Linked DNA regions of Undibacterium sp. 5I1. The protein of the gene in region 2 interacts with the protein of the main gene of each other region in a pairwise test. Links are inferred from orthologs where the notes say so. Each region holds a gene or a part of one and is shown on either strand. Other genes may lie near its edges.

Region 1 (7,679 bases), 2.7 Mb from region 2 along the record:
CAGCAGCCATTACGACACGTGAATGCACTGACGATTCGTGATACTGCCTTACCTAAATTGAAGGGTAATTTTTTTACGACAAATCTGGACGGTGTACGTACTGCATTTGAAGCGGTACCTTGGGTGCGTAAAGCTAGCGTGCAAAGAGAATGGCCAAATAAGTTGATTGTCACTTTGGAAGAGCATCAGGCTTTGGGTACTTGGGGTGAAGAAGGACGATTGATGTCAGTGAAGGGCGATGTATTTACCGCCAATCTGGCTGAAGCGGAAGAGGATGCGGAGTTAATTGATTTTGCGGGACCAGAAGGTAGTGAGAAAGAAGTGCTGGCGCGCTATATCGATTTTAAAACCTGGTTTGCCAAAATCAGTTTAGCGCCCGAGTCTGTGCAGTACTCCAGTCGTTACGCCTGGAGTGTGAAATTGAACAACGGTATGAAAGTCGAGTTGGGTCGGGTACAGGATGATCAGACTCTGCAAAGCCGGGTAGATAAATTGCTGACAGTGTACCCACAGTTAGTCGCAAGTTTGCAAGACAGTATTGAAAGTGTCGATATGCGTTATCCGAATGGATTAGCGCTGAAATCGAGTCACAGTGGCTTCGGTATCGCTAGCAAGTTAAGTGGAAAACAAAGCAGCAAACTCAATGTCAAACGAAAGTAAGTAAATGACAAAAGATGCAAAAAACCTGATCGTCGGCCTGGACATCGGCACCTCAAAAATTGTTGCGGTCGTCGCAGAGGTCATGCCGGATGGTCGCCATGAAGTAATCGGCCTTGGTCAGCACGAATCCAAGGGGCTGAAAAAAGGTGTAGTCGTCAACATCGAGGCGACGGTCGAATCAATTCAGCGTGCATTGGAAGAGGCCGAGCTGATGGCGGACTGCAAAATCCGCAATGTCTATACCGGTATTGCAGGTAGTCATATCCGCAGCTTTAATTCCAGCGGCATGGTTGCGATTAAAGATAAAGAAGTCACGGCTGCTGATGTATCGCGCGTGATTGAGACTGCCAAGGCAGTAAATATTCCGACCGATCAGCAACTGCTACATACCTTGCCGCAAGAATTTATTGTGGATAGCCAGGATGATGTGCGCGAGCCTATTGGCATGAGCGGCATTCGTCTCGAAGTCAAAGTACATATCGTCACTGGTGCAGTTTCCGCGGTACAGAATATCGTCAAGTGTGTACGCCGCTGTGGTCTGGAAGTGTCTGATTTGATTTTGCAGCCAATGGCATCGGCCGAGGCAGTGCTGACCCGCGATGAAAAAGAGCTTGGCGTTGTCCTGATTGATATCGGTGGCGGCACGACAGACGTGGCTGTGTTTAGCGAAGGTGCAATCCGTCATACCGCTGTAATCCCAATTGCCGGTGATCAGATCACCAATGATATCGCTATGGCATTGCGTACACCAACATCAGAAGCAGAAGAAATCAAGATTCGTTTTGGTGTTGCCAAACAGGTGCTGGCCGACCCATCTGATTCTTTGGAAGTACCGGGTCTTGGTGATCGTGGTCCGCGCTCGTTATCGCGTCAGGCTTTAGCTGCTGTGATTGAACCGCGGGTCGAAGAATTATTCGCCTTAGTGCATCAGGTAGTGCGTGAATCTGGTTATGAAGATGTGCTGTCCTCCGGCATCGTATTGACGGGTGGTTCCGCGATCATGCCAGGCATGGTAGAAATGGCTGAAGATATCTTTTTAAAGCCGACACGTTTAGGTATGCCGGTGTATTCGGGGCAGTTAGCAGATGTCGTACGCAGCCCGCGTTACGCCACAGTTTTGGGGTTGTTGTTGGAAGCGAAGAAGCAGTATATGCGTGGTCATATTGTTACGCGGCAGGAAGGTTCTGCAAAAGCAGTATGGCAGCGCATGAAAGAGTGGTTTTTGGGGAATTTTTAAGCAGTTTTTTGGTGTATTTTTTCGCATAAATAGTAGTAATCATTTTATAATGTTCTGATCCGCAGTTATTAGTCGCTAGGCGTGACACCGTTGTTGAAAATTTGTATTTCAAACGTGATGCCTATCGACTAAAAACTGCCTACCTAAAGGAGTCATGATGGAGTTCGATATGGTTGATAACGCTACGCAAGGCACCGTAATTAAAGTCGTCGGTGTTGGTGGCGCAGGTGGTAATGCTGTGCAGCACATGATTAACAAAGGTGTGGCAGGAGTTGAATTTATCGCTGCTAATACTGATGCTCAAGCATTGCTGCAATCTAAGGCACACAACGTCATTCAAATCGGTGAAACCGGTTTGGGTGCAGGGATGAAGCCGGAAGTCGGTCGCCAGTTGGCGGAAGAATCCCGTGCTCGCATTCAAGATGCATTACGTGGTTCGCACATGGTATTTATCGCTGCTGGTATGGGCGGTGGTACCGGTACTGGTGCTGCCCCCGTAGTGGCACAGATCGCCAAAGAATTAGGCGCGCTGACGGTTGCTGTGGTTTCCAAACCTTTCTCATACGAAGGTAAAAAATGCATGGACATCGCTGACGAGGGTCTGGAAGCCTTGTCACAGCATGTGGATTCGCTGATTATTATTCTCAATGAAAAATTGGAAGAGATCTACGAAGACGACAGCATGATCGAATGGCTGCAACACGCCGATGACGTGCTCAACAACGCGGTTGCCGGTATTGCGGAAATCATCAATGTTCCAGGTCATATCAACGTTGATTTCAATGACGTGAAAACGATCATGGGCGAACAAGGTAAAGCGATGATGGGTACGGCAACAGCATCCGGTGTTGATCGTGCACGTATTGCGGCAGAGCAGGCAGTTGCTTCGCCGTTGTTGGATGGTATCGATTTGTCCGGTGCTCGGGGTGTCTTGGTCAACGTGACTGCTAGCCGCGGTCTCAAAGGTAAAGAAATCAAAGAAGTCATGGCGGCAGTTCGCGCTTTTGCAGCACCTGATGCTTCTATCGCACAAGGTATCGCTTACGACGATACGATGGGTGATGATATTCGTGTCACAGTGGTGGCAACTGGCTTGGGTCGGGGCAAGAAAAATATCCAGTTGGTACAAACACCAATGCTGCGCACAGGTACTCATAATGAACCAATGATGGCGTCGCCAACGACAGCTTCGGCTGGCATGCATTCAGGTACGACGACTGCTTCCAGTGGTTTTGATGGCTTGAGTAAGCCGGCAGTATGGCGTCGTGAGTCTGCGTCAGATACGGTTCGTGCTTTGGAAAAAAATGGTATGGAAACTTATGACATTCCCGCGTTTTTAAGAAAACAAGCTGATTAAAATCTAGCCATAAAATCTGACAAAACCCATAAAAAACCCGCATTTATGCGGGTTTTTTATGGCTTACTTTTTAAATAATTTTAAATTATTTCTTAAATATCACTCGCCAGACCCAGAATTTGTCTGGATCTAGCGATGTTGCTATTAACCGCCAGTTACAGCCTTGACCGCAGCTGCCGCATCTACAATGCCTGCGCCACAACCTGGGCAGTTTGCTGGTGCAGGGCGAGCTGTTTTAATCAAGATGCTTTTTACTTGTGCCGGAGTTAATCTGGGATTAACTGACAACATTAAAGCCACTACGCCAGCCACATGTGGTGTCGCTTGAGAAGTACCAGAGTACATACCATACGTAGAATCGTTAGTAGCAACGGTTGTACCTGTTGGCAAAGTCGATGTGATCTGATCATTCGCTGTTGTGAAGCCTCCGCCCGGAGCCGCGACGGTTACTGTGCCGCCGTAGTTGGAATAGCTCGCACGACCACCTGCAATCGAAGTCGATGCTACTGTAATTACACCTGGGCAGTTCGCTGGCGATGACAGTTTGGCATCAATACTTGAATTGCCGGCAGCAATTACAATCACCGTGCCAGCTGCGATCGCGCTTTGATATGCGGTTGCGCTAGTACGAGTACAAACACCTGTGCCACCTAGAGAAAGATTCAGGACATTGGCTCTGTTGATGTTATCTGGTATGCCGCTGATATGAAGTCCTGCGGCCCAAGCTACTGCGTCAGCAATATCAGAATCATAGCCACCGCATTTGCCGAGTACGCGCAAAGGCAGCACTTTTGCTTTTGGCGCGACTCCTGTGATGCCAATGCCGTTTGTAGCAGCAGCCACGATACCTGCAACGTGCGTACCATGCCAAGAACTGTTCGATGGACCACACGATGTGTCAGTTGCACTGACCCAGTCACCTAAGTCGATTGCGTCTGGACCACGAACACTTGATGCGCCAGCTGGTAAGGCAATCCGTGCTACTGCAGGGCTACTGATAAAGTTATAACCATATTGGTTTGCCTTGCCGCCTTGTGCTGGAACCAAATTAGGCAGAATATCTGGATGCGGGCGATACCCGGTATCCAGCACAGCCACGACAATGTTTTGCCCCATTGTGATATCCCAAGCTGCTGGCAAATTCAAAGCACCTACTTGGGTCTTGGAATCTTGCATATCCCATTGGTTGGTAGAAAACAAAGGATCCGTCGGTACATAAGCAGGACGACGAATGTAGTCTGGTTCCGCATATTCGATAGTCGAATCGACGCTAGCCAGTTTGGCTGCCAGAGCACGCATTTCAGCTGGTTTTAAAGCGATATCGGAAGCATAAACCCAACCTCCGGTCACAATCTGGCGCTTCAGTACAAACGAGGTACCGAAAGTTTGCGCCACCGACTGTAGTGTGGAAAGGCGTTGTGCCTGTACTTGTGCCAAGGCAGTTAGATTGCCTCCGACACTAGCAGCCGACTCAAGCATATTACTTCTCTCATTGTGATATTTGATAATGATTTGAGAGAGTTTTTGCTCGACTTGCGGCTTAGTGCTATTTGCGCTATTTGGGTCAACTGCAGACGCAAAAGCAGGTGCAAAGACAGATACATTTAGCATCGTGCTCATTACGACTAACAGTAAAGGTTTAACGCTGAACAGTAAAGATTTCATTCTGTATTTTCTCCGATAATTTATCGTTTGGGATGTAGATCGTTGTATGAGTTATTTTCTAGTAATTAACTGGAAAATGGGATTTTTGTCAGAGCTGCCGGAACTGCTCCGCCACCCGCCCATTGATCACCCCAGCTAGTAAAGGTGCCGTCTTTACTGACTGCAAGGAAGGCGCCAAATGGTGTGGCATAAATTGCACGGACATTCACTAGTTTCGCTGTAACTGCGCTACTGTCGCCACCTTTGCTTGGCATGCCCCAAGTCACTACTGTGCCATCAGCTTTGAGTGCAGCGAACGCATATTTGTTCGCCGTGATTGAAACCACGTTCGTCAACTGTGCGGTTACCGCGCTGCTGTCGCCACCAACGCTAGGATCACCCCAACTTACCACGGTACCGTCAGCTTTTAGAGCCGCAAATGCATATTCAGTGGATTGGATTGATTTCACTTTGTTTAGTGAAGCTTGTGCAGTAGTTAAGCTGGCCTGCATACGTGGCAAATCACCCCAACTTACAACGGTACCGTCCGCGCGTAAGGCCGCAAAAGCAGTTTGCGTTGAGTAGACATTAGTGATGTTTGTCAAAATGCCGTTACTGTTTAAAATACGCGTGTCTACCGCCTCGATGTCATTGGCATAACCGAATCCAAATGTGATGCCAGCATTCGTCGTCGCGACGGCAATTGCGCCACCGGCAGTCAGATTTTTTACATTCGTCACTACTTGATCACTGGTTGGTATTGCCCAGCCAAATGAGCCGGTCCAACTAACCACGGTACCGTCTTTACGAAGTGCTACAAAGTCATAATTTGTGCCGACGACTTGGATCACATTGGTAAGTTGCGATTGCACTGAACTTGCATCACCGCCCGTGTCCGCATCACCAAATGCAACGACAGTTCCGTCTGCTTTGATTGCCGCGTAAGCACCTTCAGTGGAGGCGATACTTTTAATGTTTGTCAAAGACGCTACGGTTGCTGCATTGAGTCCGTAATTTGGATCATTGAAAGGTACATCAACGCCAGACAGCACGCCGCGATAAGTACCCCACGCAGTAAAAGAGCCATCTTTTTTTACGCCAAAGAAAGCTACGCGACCGGGAATAATGGAGGCAATGTTTGTCAGTGCGCTTGTAGCGGTGGTCGGAGACACGTAGCTGCTACCCCAAACTTTAACCGTGCCATCAGTTAGCAGTGCAGCAAAGCCGCGATCTGAAGGGAACAACTGTGCAATACCTGTAATCACTGAGGACGATGCATTTTGTCCGCCCCAAACTGGATTGCCCCAAGCGTAGGCTGTACCATTTTGCGTAACAGCAAAAGCTGCAAGTGCGCTGTAGACGGAATTAGCCTGCAGAGTTTGACTTGCAGTCGCCGTAGAGCAGCTTGCAGTCGCTGTGACAGCAGAATTTGGTTGAGTATCTTGTACGCTAGTGCCAGTACCTAAGGCAACGCCAGACGATGCTTGCCAGCTGACTGTTGGTGTTACCGAGCAGTTAGTGCTATTGACTACAGCAGTCAAAGTAGTACCCCGTGCACCGAAAACGTCAATTGAAACCGTCGGCGAAGGCGGTGGTGCTGGTGGCGCAGATGAGTCGCTGCCGCCGCATCCGGCAAGAAGTACCGTAAATCCAATACTCGCTAAGGCCGACGCCATGCTTTTTAATGGAATACCATTTGACTTGATGTATATATTCATTTGCTACCCTGCTCCCAAAACAGTGGATTGATATGTGCACCTATTTTTATTTCAATAACGTTGATATGTTGTCTCATCGCTACTCATACTTATCTTAGCACTGGCTTAATCTAGAAATTTAGCCATCAAATTAAAAGACACTAAAACAAGATTAAATTCACTTTACGAAATATTTTCAATTTAAAAAACGAGCACTTTGTTGTTTTCTACATGATTTTCATGTCTGAGGCATACTTCGTCAGTGTGCATGCATCATTTATTAATAAAAATGTATTGCACCACAATTGTAATAAAGATTATTTTGAGTTAAATGAAAGGAATCATAATGAGCATACAAATTGGCCAGCATTTACCAGCAGGTAGCCTCGCAGAATTTATTGAAGTTGAATCAGAGGGTTGCTCCCTCGGCCCGAATACTTTTAAAGTAGAAGATTTAACCAAAGGCAAAACTATTGCTATCTTCGGTTTGCCAGGTGCTTACACGCCAACTTGCTCCGCTAAACACGTACCGGGTTATGTGCAGCATGCCGCTGAATTTAAGGCTAAAGGCGTTGATGAAATCTGGTGCATCTCGGTCAACGATGCGTTTGTAATGGGCGCATGGGGTCGGGAGCAAAAAGCAGTCGGCACAGTACGTATGATGGCCGATGGCAACGCAGATTTCAGTAAAGCATTGGGCTTGGATGCTGACTTCAGTAAGTTTGGTATGGGCACACGCTCACAGCGTTACTCGATGCTGGTTGTTGATGGCGTAGTTAAGCAATTGAACGTAGAAGAAGGCGGCAAATTTGAAGTTTCAAATGCCGAGACTTTGTTGGGGCAGTTAGCTTGATTTGAGTAGCGACAGGATGAAACAGGATGAGGATACGAGCCGGATCAAGTCTGGATTAGATCCTAGTTCATGATCTGAAGCTTGCTTGAGCATTATCAGAATATGGTACAAAGCTTAGCTTAAATATATAGGAGAGTGCGCATGATGCCCACTCTCTTATTTTTTTATACTCCAGGTAAGTATATTTTATTGTCCATATATTTACTGGTCTATAGGACGTTTATAGGAAAA
Region 2 (12,174 bases):
CGTTTGCGTAGGCTTGGCCTTCGTTTTTTTGACGTTCTTTATCCTGACCTGCTTTTACGGCATCATCAAAAGCTGCTTGTACTTGCTCAGGAGGCTGTACACCTTGCATCGTGACATTCGCAACCTGTACACCGGCTTGATACCGTTCAAGAATTTGCTGCATTAAAGCACCAACATCTTGCGCAACCTTTTCTCGTCCCTCGTACAGAACAAAATCCATTTTACTTTTCCCTACAACTTCACGAATCGCAGTTTCTGCAACTTGCTTGATCGTACCCTCTGGATCACGATTATTAAACAGCCAATCAGACGCACTCTTTAATTTATATTGAACGGCGAACTGAATATCGATGATATTTTCATCCTCGGTCAACATCAGTGCTTCTTTTGGCTCTTTATTCTTAACATTGGAGCGATAACCAACTTCGACGGTGCGTACCTGAGAAACGTCGACGATTTCATGAGCCTGAATCGGGTAAGGCCAACGCCAGTTAAAACCGGACATTGTTGTATGGCTGAACTTACCAAATGTCGTAATAACGCCGGTTTGACCTTCTTGAACAATGAAGAATCCACTGATTAACCAAATAAACGCCAGCACAACAACGATGATGCTTACACCTAATTTAGCACTGGCAGCATCAGGAGTGAATCCACCGCCACCGCCGCCATTATTACCATTATTTTTTGAGCCTAGGAAACGACTAATGCGTTCATTAAAGTCGCGCCATAATTTCTCTAAATCGGGTGGGCCCTCAGGTGGCTTCTTGCCATCCTTGTCGTTATTTTGAGAGCCACGACCCCACTGAGGATCGTTCAACGACATCGTTAAGCCAATTTTTTTTAGAAGTGAAACGAACATTCTGTCGTTATCCAATAAAATAATGAGTTGAACTACAAATAGACTTAATACTGAATAAATTTTTAGACAAACCGCGCATCATCAAACTGGGCGATCTCTACTGGATTATTTCTTTTTAATGCGTAGTCTTTAGCAAACTCTGTAACCGCTTGCCGCAACAAACCTACTCCGGCACCAGTTTGCGCACTCAAAAAAACTCTTTGAATTTTATCATACTCACCTAGCTCCAAACTCGGCTCCAAACCAGCCAAATCGATCTTATTCCAAACCAATAATTGAGGAATATGGTCAGCACCGATCTCTTTCAATACGTCATTAACTTGTTGAATTTGGTCTAAGCGCACTGGGCTACTTGCATCAACTATATGCAACAACAGATCGGCATGAATTGTCTCTTCCAAAGTAGCACGAAATGCATCGACCAATTGATGCGGTAGTTCCCTGATGAACCCTACCGTGTCAGATATCACGACACTACCTGCATCGGCAAGATACAAACGTCGTGATGTAGTGTCTAACGTAGCAAACAACTGGTCTGCTGCGTAAGCACCCGCCTTCGTCAACGAATTAAATAACGTAGATTTACCCGCATTGGTATAACCAACCAAAGATACTGAAAAGGTGTGGCTTCTACCACGCGAACGTCTTTGTGTTTCACGCTGCTTATGCAACTTACCCATACGAGCTTTAAGTGCTTTAACTCGATCCCCGATTAAACGGCGATCAGTTTCAAGCTGAGTCTCTCCAGGCCCGCGCAAACCAATACCACCCTTTTGTCGCTCCAGATGAGTCCAGCCGCGTATCAACCTTGTAGCAAGATGCTGCAACTGCGCTAATTCGACTTGGACTTTACCTTCATGACTATGAGCACGCTGCGCGAAAATATCAAGAATCAGACTAGTTCTGTCGACCACCCGTATTTTCAAACGTCGCTCTAAATTCCGCTGTTGTGCAGGTGATAATGCATGATTAAAGATTGCAATATCGAGCTCAGCATCAGCAATGGTATTTGCAATCTCATCCGCTTTACCAGAGCCCACAAATAACGCAGCATCAGGACTAGAGCGCTTGCAGGTAATGGTTGTGATGGGCTCTGCCCCCGCAGATTGGGAGAGCAGAGATAGTTCTTCTAAACTAGCGGCAAAATCATCTTTACCGAAGTCCACACCGATTAAAACGGCGCGCATAGAAAAATTTTATTTTTCAAAAAATAAATGCCTAATAATTACTCGGGCTCTGACTCAGTATTGATGGTCACAGCACGTGCGGGAACAACAGTAGAAATGGCGTGTTTGTATACCATCTGCGTCACTGTATTACGCAATAAAACTACGTATTGATCAAAAGATTCAATATGACCTTGCAACTTAATGCCATTCACCAAATAGATGGATACAGGAATATGTTCTTTACGAAGTGCGTTCAAGAACGGGTCTTGTAACAGTTGCCCTTTATTACTCATAACAGCTCCAATATGTTGTTGTGATCAGGAGTTGGGGACACATTGCAAAAGTTCAAGAGTCCCAATAGTTGATTACCTTGTAACTGTAATCTATTTTCGCTTGCGCTGCTTGCTAGATCCACCAACGATCAAATGAAAATTCTTATTTTTCAGTTTTAGAGAAAGGATTTTTACCTGAGCGCATTTCTATGCGCAAAGGGGTTCCCACTAAAGAAAAGGTTTCTCGGAAATGTTTTTCCAAATAGCGTTTATATACATCACCAATGGAATCCAAGGCATTGCCGTGAATAACAATAATGGGTGGATTTTGACCGCCTTGGTGGGCATAACGCAGCTTAGGTCTTATCGAGCCTTTACGCTTCGGCTGCTGATGCTCCACAGCTTCTATCAACGCACGAGTTAATTTTGGCGTTGATAAGTTCGCTGTTGCTGCAGCATAAGCAGCATCGACTGATTTCATTAAAGAGGCAATACCGCTAGCTTTTAAAGCAGAAATAAAATGAAACTTAGCAAATGTTAAAAAATTTAGCTTACGTTCAATATCTAATTTGATTTCATCGCGTCTGTCGCTTTGCAAGCCATCCCATTTATTGACACCAATAACTAAGGCTCGTCCAGACTCCAAGATAAAGCCCGCTATATGTGCATCTTGCTCAGATATATCTTGCTGCGCATCGAGCATCAGCAACACGACATTTGCTTCCGAAACCGATTGTAAAGTTTTGACTACAGAAAATTTTTCTATTGCCTCAAACACTTTTCCACGGCGGCGAATACCCGCTGTGTCAATCAAAGTGTAATGTTTTCCATCGCGCTCAAAAGGAATTTCAATCGAATCACGGGTAGTACCGGGCATATCAAATGCTATGACCCGATCCTCGCCTAATAGTGTGTTAACTAAAGTTGATTTACCAACATTGGGACGCCCAACTATCGCGAGCTTGATTCCCCTTACGACATCATCTGGCTCCTCCAATTCTGGAGGTCTTTGCGCAAACGCAATGTCTAACGACTCCTCAACTAAATCTGTTACGCCATCTCCGTGCGCTGCTGAAATGACGTACGGATCGCCTAACCCTAATTCATAAAAATCGGCTGTAACAGAGCTATATTTCATACCCTCAGCTTTATTTACTACCAACATCACGGAGCGTCCAGATTTTCGCAAAAAATCCGTAATAGTTTTATCATGCGGAGTCAAACCCTGACGTCCATCAACGATAAACACAACCACATCAGCCTCAGCTACAGCCTGCTTAGTTTGCTTAGCCATTTCATGCATGATGCCTTCTTTGGCAACGGGCTCGAAACCACCAGTATCTATAACCAAAAATGGACGTTCACCAATACGTCCCTCACCGTAATGCCTATCCCTTGTCAAACCAGGAAGATCTGCCACTAGCGCGTCACGAGAGCGAGTAAGTCGATTGAACAGCGTGGATTTGCCGACATTTGGTCGACCTATAAGTGCAATAACCGGCTTCATTTAGTATTACTCGGTTGTCAATGCAACCACTGCCCCTGATTTGGTTTGAACGATCAAACTCGAGCCAACTACAGTTGGAGCTGCCAAAATTTGACTGCCATCGGTACTAATACGACCGATGAAAGAACCATCCTCTCGTGAGAGAAAATGGATAAAGCCAGAACCGTCGCCAACAGCAACAGCTCGACCGAAAGAAATTGGTGCGGACAAACGCCTGTAAGCTAATTTATCATTTCGCCAAACACTAGCACCGGTACTACGAGCATAAGCGGATACAGCGCCCGAATTATCTGCGGCAAAAACAAATCGCTCATCTGCACTTACACCAACTTCGCTGGATAAAGTTTTCGCCCAGCGCGCAGCACCAGTGGTTAAGTCATAACAACCAACACGTCCTTGATAAGCAGAAACACAAGCCTCATTTCCAATAATAAACGGAGTTCCAGAAACATCGGTAATTCGCTCAAGCTCAGTCGCACCTTTAGGATCTGCAACAGCAACCTCCCAACGCAAACCTCCATTAGCTAAAGAAAAAGATGCTAGCTTACCGCCAGGCAATGCGACTATAGCCCACTGATCCGCGATTGCGATGCCTTGAATGGTACGTAAGGTCAAAATTGGCAGTGGTCTCTCGATAGACCATTTTTTTGTTCCTGTTGCTATATCGTACGCCGCGATTTTGTTATCCATACTACGAACAACCACAACATCTTTGGCCACAGCTGGAGAGGAAAGTATCTCGCTGGAAGTTTGTACACTCCAGTGCAACTTACCCTCGGTATCAAAAGCGAATAACATACCTTTTCGCCCTGCAACAACTATTACAGAAGCGCTAGCACCAACTCCAGCAGTCAAAGAAGAGCCTGCATTGATACGCCAGACCGCCCGACCATTAGCAGCATCCAATCTAACTACAGTACCATCCACTGCAGCCGCATATACGTCTGCACCAACTTGAGCAGGCGTAAATACATATTCACCTGATGAGCCAACCGAGCTTGACCAAAGAGTCTTCACTGGCATGGTCACAGTAAAATCCTGCAAGGTAGCCGGAATATTTTTTGTTTCAGACTTACTCGCAAACGGATTCATAGAGGAACAAGCCGCGAGGGAAAGCAATACTAATGAGGCCAGCAATTTGCCAGAAAAATGCATGAACTACTCCTATTATTTACTAGCTGAATTACTTGCAAGCTTAGCCTCGGCACCACCAAGAGCATCGAGCTTTATTTGGATTAACTGACGCGCAGGATTTTTCTCTTTTGTCTTTTCTAATGCACTCTGAAATGCAGCGCGGGCTTCTACAGGTTTATTTTGAGCGAGATAAATATCGCCTTTCCGATCAGCAATATCTCCAGCAAATTCTGGCGAAAAATCACCTGACAAAAAAGCTAGTCCTTCATCGTAAGCTCGTTCATCCAAGGCAATACCTGCTAAACGAATTTTTGCGATCGCTTTATATTCTTCCACACTACTATGATCAATGACCCAATGTAATTGGGCTTTGACTACTTTGATATCTCCAGCATCAAAAGCACTCTTAGCTGCTGTCATTGCGGACATTGCCGCATATGGTGTTTTAGAAAATTTTTGAACGACGTCATTAGCCGCTCGCTGCACTTTTGCATTATCTTTAGCTTGCACCGCCTTTTGTAGCACGTCATACAATTGTGACGCCTGACTTGACTGATCACGCTGATAGCTGGTCCAGCCCGTCCATGCAGCGTAAGCAGATAAAGCGATTACCAACAGCCAAGTAACTAGGTTGCCGTATTGTTTCCACCATGCTTTGAGAGTGTCTAATTGCTCTTGTTCTTCGAGATCGTATGCCATTTTGTATAAAGTCTAGTGATGAATATGAATATGAGTTGGATCGTCACAGCATTCGCCTGCATCACCGATCCCAGCGATCTGGTCAACCAAATAATCAACAGCAGTATCAAACGGCACCGTGACTTGGTTATTCTCCATATCTTCCGTGCGCATTGCTTTGATACTGACAGTATTCGATGCGGACTCATCCTCACCGATGATGACTGCGTAGGCTGCTCCACTACCGTCTGCTTTTTTCATTTGCGATTTAAAACTACCTACACCGCTTGCAGTTGCGCAATGTAACACAACATCTAGCCCCGCATCGCGCAAACGCTCGCCTAATACGAAAGATTGTTCTTGTGCTTTGCTACCTTGATGCACAAGATAGATATCGCATTGGGCTGGCGCATGTGTCTCGCCAGATGCTTTCATTAACTCCAACAATCGCTCAATCCCCATTGCGAAGCCACAAGCGGGAGTAGGTTTACCACCGAAAATACTAAATAAGGAATCATAGCGACCACCTGCACACACTGTACCTTGTGAACCCAATTGATCAGTTACCCACTCAAAAACTGTACGGTTGTAATAATCCATGCCGCGCACCAGACGTGTATTGATCGTGAATGGAATACTATTGTCACGCAATATTTTTTGAACACCTAAGAAGTGTGACATAGACTCTTCACCAAGATAACTAAGCAGCTTAGGTGCAGCATTTACCATTTCTTGCATTGCCGGATTTTTAGTGTCAAGAATACGCAGAGGATTGCTATGCAAGCGTCGCTGCGCCTCGGCATCTAAAATATCTTTATGATGTTCAAAGTAGGCAATCAATGCTACACGATGCTGAATACGCTCTTCTGCGTCACCAATCGAATTTAGTTCAAGACGTACGTCTTGCAAACCTAAATCATCCCAAAGACGCTGACACATAATGATTAATTCTGCATCGATATCAGGGCCACTAAAGCCTAAAGCCTCAGCCCCTACTTGATGGAATTGACGATAGCGTCCACGTTGCGGCTTTTCATGCCTAAACATGGGTCCGTTGTACCAAAGACGTCGCGGACCTTCGTAAGTCAAATTATGCTCTAGTGCTGCACGCACAACGCCGGCCGTGTTCTCTGGACGCAGGGTTAATTTATCCCCATTCATTGCATCTTCAAAGGAGTACATTTCCTTCTCAACGATATCAGTAACTTCACCAAGACCGCGAGCAAATAAGGCCGTAGGCTCAACGATAGGCGTACGAATTTGTTGAAAGCCATAACTCTTCAAAACAGACTGCACCGTATTTTCAAACAATTCCCATAAGGGAGAATCGGTTGGAAGAAGGTCATTCATCCCCTTCACACCAACAATTTTTTCTATTTTTTTATTTTCAGACATACTTTACAACCTAATTATTTATTAGCCGCATACGTTGGTTACACATTAGAGGGAGTGTAATGATTCTTCACATAATCCAATACGATAGCTTGGAATTCTTCTGAGATATTATCGCCTCGCAAAGTGAGCGCCTTTGCTCCATCAATAAAAACGGGTGCGGCAGGAGACTCGCCGGTACCAGGCAAGCTAATCCCAATATTGGCATGTTTGGATTCTCCGGGACCATTTACGATACAGCCCATCACCGCAACATTCATGCTTTCCACGCCGGGATATTGTTTTTTCCAAACAGGCATCTGATCGCGTAAAAAGGTTTGAATACTATCTGCCAATTCTTGGAATACAGTAGAAGTAGTACGCCCGCATCCTGGGCAAGCAATCACCATAGGAGTGAATTTTCTTAAACCCATCGTCTGTAAAATTTCTTGCCCAACTACGACTTCCTTACAACGATCACCGCCTGGCTCAGGAGTAAGAGAAATACGAATCGTATCGCCAATCCCCTCTTGCAACAACACAGATAGTGCGGCTGTCGATGCCACAATACCTTTGCTGCCCATACCTGCTTCTGTCAAGCCTAAATGCAAAGGAAAGTCACAGCGCTGCGCAAGTTCTCGATACACAGCAATTAAATCCTGCACTCCTGAAACCTTGCAAGACAGAATAATCTTATCGCCAGCTAAACCTAGCTCTTCAGCTCGTTGTGCATTTTCTATTGCAGATGTAATCAACGCCTCATACATCACCGTTTGCGCACTCCACGGCTCTGCACGCTGTGCGTTTTCATCCATAATACGCGCGAGTAAAGCTTGATCGAGACTCCCCCAGTTCACTCCGATACGAACAGGCTTATCGTAGAAACATGCCATCTCTATCATCTGTGCAAACTGAGTATCGCGTTTTGCGCCCTGCCCTACATTGCCTGGATTGATACGATACTTGGATAAAGCCCGGGCACAATCAGGAAAGTCTTTTAGCAACGTATGTCCGTTGTAATGAAAATCCCCAACCAAGGGAACATCTATTTCCATCTTATCCAATTGCGCACGAATCGCTGGCACTGCTGCCGCAGCTTCCGCATTATTAACAGTCAACCTAACAAGTTCAGAACCAGCTCTTGCTAACTCTTTAATTTGAATGGCAGTACCGATTACATCAGCGGTATCCGTGTTTGTCATCGACTGAACCACAACTGGCGCAGAACCACCAACGATAACTTGACGCGAGCCATATACAATTTTTGTACTCCGGCTCAAGCGGCGTATAAATGGTCCAGATGCTATGCCAGAAAAAGAAGATGTCATACTTACTTCACACTTAGGTTAAAAACGTTGCTTTCTTTTGTCGGCGCAATATTTAGAGAAACGCCACGTAATGTCCCATCAACACCAGCTGCATTGCCAATTTTTATCTGCAAAACTTCTTTTACATCAAAACTCTCTTCTGTTCCGGCCTTTGCCATGTGGGACGTTAATACGCTACCGTTTTCACGCTTTAGTAGTATCCAAGAATCTTGCCGAAATTTAAATTTTATTAAATTATTTGGTGAATTAACTACCGCAGGCAGGGTAGATTGAGCGGAAATAGTTGCTTGCTGATCAGACACGTTAGTATTTAAAGGTGGCACTGGAGAGACATCCGCAACTGTGCCTTGATCAGACTGCGCAACCTTAGCCCGCGCCGTATCAGAAGACGGGATTTGAAGTTGTCCATCTGAGCTCTTTTGAGTGGTTAGAGTGTCTAAGGCAACGGGGGGCGCCAAATCTGACGGGATCGCGATCCTGGTCGTTGTCCCCAAACTGGATGAGGATTTAGAAGATATTAAATTTTGAATAAAACTGATGCGTTCATATTTTTGCATCACAAAAAAACTAATCGCCAACACAGCAAGAACAATGGCTCCCCACACGTATTTTTTGTTATTTGCGTCCTGACGTCCCATTAAAGGCAATCTGGATTCAAGAAACGGAGTTGTCAGTGCAGGTCTCAAATACGCGGACTGAACTGGAGGTTCCAAATTTTTCGGCAACAATGCCAAAATTGGTTCTCCGTCTATTTTAAGTAACTTAGCATAAGACCGTATAAAACCTCGAACTATTACCATTTTTGGCAAAGCATCAAATTGATCAGCTTCTAATGCAATTATCTGCCTTGCAGAAAGCTTTAACTGATCCGCTATTTGCTGGACAGTAAAGTCTTTTTGTTGCCTCATCAATGCAAGAAAAGCTCCTGCAGACTTGATTGTAGATGTGTCAATTACTACATCATCGGCAACTATAGATAAATTTAATTGATCTTCAGGCAAACTCACACCAGCATCATTCATTAAAAGCTCCCTGCTGAAACAGAGCGTATTCTTTAGAATTGGCGTAACGTCGCCGCAATTGCACGCCCAAACCGTTGACAGCCGACTGATCACCCAGTTTATTTTCTATTTTAATAGCCAACCAAAGGACATCTGCAGCAAATACATCCGCTTTGAGTACACGGTTTATATAAAACTTGGCTTTCTCGTACTCACCCCGATCAAAGTAAATTTTTGCAAGATTTGCATTTATGGTTGGACTAGATGGGTCAGCCCGAAATGCCTGCATAAAATATCCCTCTGCTTTGGCAGTATCTTTTAGCCGCAAACTACAAACACCAGCGTTGTTAAGCACCTTAATCGGATTCGAGTACGTAGGATCTTTCAATGCCTTATCGAAGTAAGTCATTGCCTGTTTTTCTTTTCCATTTTGGCACAAGAACCAACCGTAGTTATTTGCTATATCCGAATTATTGGGAGTCAATTTTAAAGCACGTTGAAAATCATCTTCCGCCAGCTGCTTCTCACCAGTATCCATGTATATCAAAGCTCTGACGCTATAGGCATCAACTAAATCAGGGGACATGATCAACGCCTGCCTAATTTCATCCAGTGCGACTTTATATTGTCCTTGCTGATAATAGCCAATCGCCAATTCCATGCGAATAGCTGCTCTCTTTTGCAAATCGACGCTTTCAGCTGGCGGGTTACTCTCAGGCTTAAACCCCTCAGGTTTTTTGCTTGCACATGCGGACAACATCAGCGCCAGTACGACGCCGGATAAAAAACGATAGTGCAATCCAAAAATTTTCACTGAGTGATCTCCACGATCTTGCCAAAATTTTTACCGAACTTGGTTTGATATTCCGCCATTTTTTGCATACGTTCTTGCACTCGTGTTCGGTCCTGGACCTCACCTGCTAACTGCCCACAGGCGGCATCAATATCATCGCCTCGCGTCTTACGTATGGTTGTCACTAATCCCGCATCCATCAGCACTTGGGCAAAAGCCTTTATACGAGGATTGGCCGAACGTTTTAAACCCGACTCCGGAAAAGGGTTAAACGGGATCAAGTTAAACTTACAGGGAACATTTTTAACTAATTGCACCAGCTCACGAGCATGTTGATCGGTATCATTTACGCCATCCAACATGCAGTATTCAAATGTCACGAAATCACGTGGAGCATAATCCAAATACCGCTTGCAAGCCGCCATTAATTCATGCAACGGGTGTTTTTTATTTAATGGTATTAAGCTGTCGCGCAGAGTGTCGTTTGAGGCATGTAAAGACACTGCCAACGCCACTGCACACTCTTGGGACAACTTATCAATCATCGGCACCACACCGCTGGTAGACAACGTAACACGACGACGTGATAAACCATAGGCATTATCATCTAACATCAGACGCAAAGCGGTGACCGTTGGCTCAAAATTCAATAAAGGTTCGCCCATCCCCATCATTACTACGTTAGTAATTTGACGTTCGCCTTTTGGTCCCGGCGCTATACCTTTAGTTTTACGTAATAAAAACTCAGCCATCCAAAGTTGACCAATAATTTCACCAACGCTTAAATTACGATTAAATCCTTGCTTACCCGTTGAGCAAAAGCGGCAATTGACTGCACAACCGGCCTGGGTGGAGATACACAAGGTTCCACGATTCTCTTCGGGGATAAATACTGCTTCTACAGCATTGCCCTGTCCCACATCCAACAACCATTTGCGCGTCCCGTCTGTTGACGTATGGTCGCTAATGATCGCAGGAGCGGCAATAAAGGCTCGCGTAGATAATTTTTCTCTTAGCGATTTTGCGAGATCGCTCATCTCTTCGAAACTACTGGCACCGAACTGGTGTATCCAGCGCTGCAATTGCTTGGCGCGAAACGGCTTCTCACCCAACTCACCGCAATAAGCGACGAGTTGCAAGGGATCTAGGTCCAACAAATTGGTGAGAGCCGTCATATGCATCCTCCTTCACATCCTGCTTAAGTATCACTATCAAAACAAGACGATATTACAAACTGTGATTAACGTGAGTACACGTTCAACGCTGGGAAGAAGTAAGCGATTTCGATGGCGGCTGTTTCAGCTGCATCGGAACCGTGTACTGCATTTGCGTCGATTGATTCTGCGAAATCTGCACGAATTGTGCCTTTTTCTGCTTTCTTTGGATCTGTTGCACCCATCAGATCACGATTTTTCAAAATCGCGCCTTCGCCTTCTAATGCTTGAACAAAAACTGGGCCAGAAATCATGAAATCAACCAGATCTTTGAAGAATGGGCGTGCAGCGTGAACTGCATAAAAACCTTCTGCTTCAGCGCGGGACAATTGCGTCAAGCGGGCAGCGACTACTTTCAAGCCAGCAGCTTCAAAGCGGCTAACAATTTGACCGATAACGTTTTTTGCAACTGCGTCAGGCTTAATAATAGACAATGTACGTTCGATAGCCATCTAAAAACTCCAATAAAATGAAAGGGTTAAGACAAAATTTCAAGAATTCGTCTAACCCTCTATTTTATCATAAAAGCGACCAATCTGAGGTAAGTTGCCAATAAAGACAATTACTTGCAAGAATTATTTTTAAATAAGTACTTGGTCGCCGAAAGCACCAATCAGATCAGTTGTTTATCTCCAAACGCGAGTGTAAAAACTGCAAAATGGTATATGCGACGATCAGCCCGGTTAACTAAATCAACATTTAATCTAGAAATTTTTCTGAATTACGGGGAGTATATGCATAATTAGCCGTATTATCCAGCATTTCTATGGATAATTTTAAATACACCCGCCCAGTATTAAACTAATCCAAATCAAAAACTGCCATCGATTCTACGTGAGAAGTAT

What was found.
Region 1: the proteins of rlmN (region 2) and ftsZ interact in binary tests that used the Escherichia coli proteins (3 or more experiments, as listed by UniProt). The link is inferred for Undibacterium sp. 5I1 from one-to-one orthologs.

The regions. Positions count from the first base shown.
Region 1 is NZ_JAVIWI010000001.1:4,357,248-4,364,926, forward strand. Bases 1,239-4,154 are described here. They hold ftsZ (cell division protein FtsZ), read left to right. Parts: upstream 1,239-2,054; coding sequence 2,055-3,254; downstream 3,255-4,154. Other genes in these bases: ftsA (cell division protein FtsA), read left to right, coding at 1,239-1,897; RGU72_RS19070 (S8 family peptidase), read right to left, coding at 3,399-4,154. Outside these bases: RGU72_RS19055 (cell division protein FtsQ/DivIB), read left to right, coding at 1-660; more of ftsA, read left to right, coding at 665-1,238; more of RGU72_RS19070, read right to left, coding at 4,155-4,919; RGU72_RS19075 (hypothetical protein), read right to left, coding at 4,985-6,616; RGU72_RS19080 (peroxiredoxin), read left to right, coding at 6,942-7,448. UniProt on the Escherichia coli protein: Essential cell division protein that forms a contractile ring structure (Z ring) at the future cell division site. The regulation of the ring assembly controls the timing and the location of cell division.
Region 2 is NZ_JAVIWI010000001.1:1,605,628-1,617,801, forward strand. The notes cover bases 9,212-12,015. They hold rlmN (23S rRNA (adenine(2503)-C(2))-methyltransferase RlmN), read right to left. Parts: upstream 11,291-12,015; coding sequence 10,133-11,290; downstream 9,212-10,132. Other genes in these bases: RGU72_RS07225 (RodZ domain-containing protein), read right to left, coding at 9,212-9,343; pilW (type IV pilus biogenesis/stability protein PilW), read right to left, coding at 9,336-10,136; ndk (nucleoside-diphosphate kinase), read right to left, coding at 11,356-11,781. Also shown: FtsH protease activity modulator HflK, read right to left, coding at 1-862; GTPase HflX, read right to left, coding at 925-2,049; RNA chaperone Hfq, read right to left, coding at 2,088-2,324; ribosome biogenesis GTPase Der, read right to left, coding at 2,467-3,810; outer membrane protein assembly factor BamB, read right to left, coding at 3,817-4,965; RGU72_RS07210 (tetratricopeptide repeat protein), read right to left, coding at 4,978-5,643; hisS (histidine--tRNA ligase), read right to left, coding at 5,656-7,017; ispG (flavodoxin-dependent (E)-4-hydroxy-3-methylbut-2-enyl-diphosphate synthase), read right to left, coding at 7,056-8,321; more of RGU72_RS07225, read right to left, coding at 8,324-9,211; 23S rRNA (uracil(1939)-C(5))-methyltransferase RlmD, read right to left, coding at 12,131-12,174.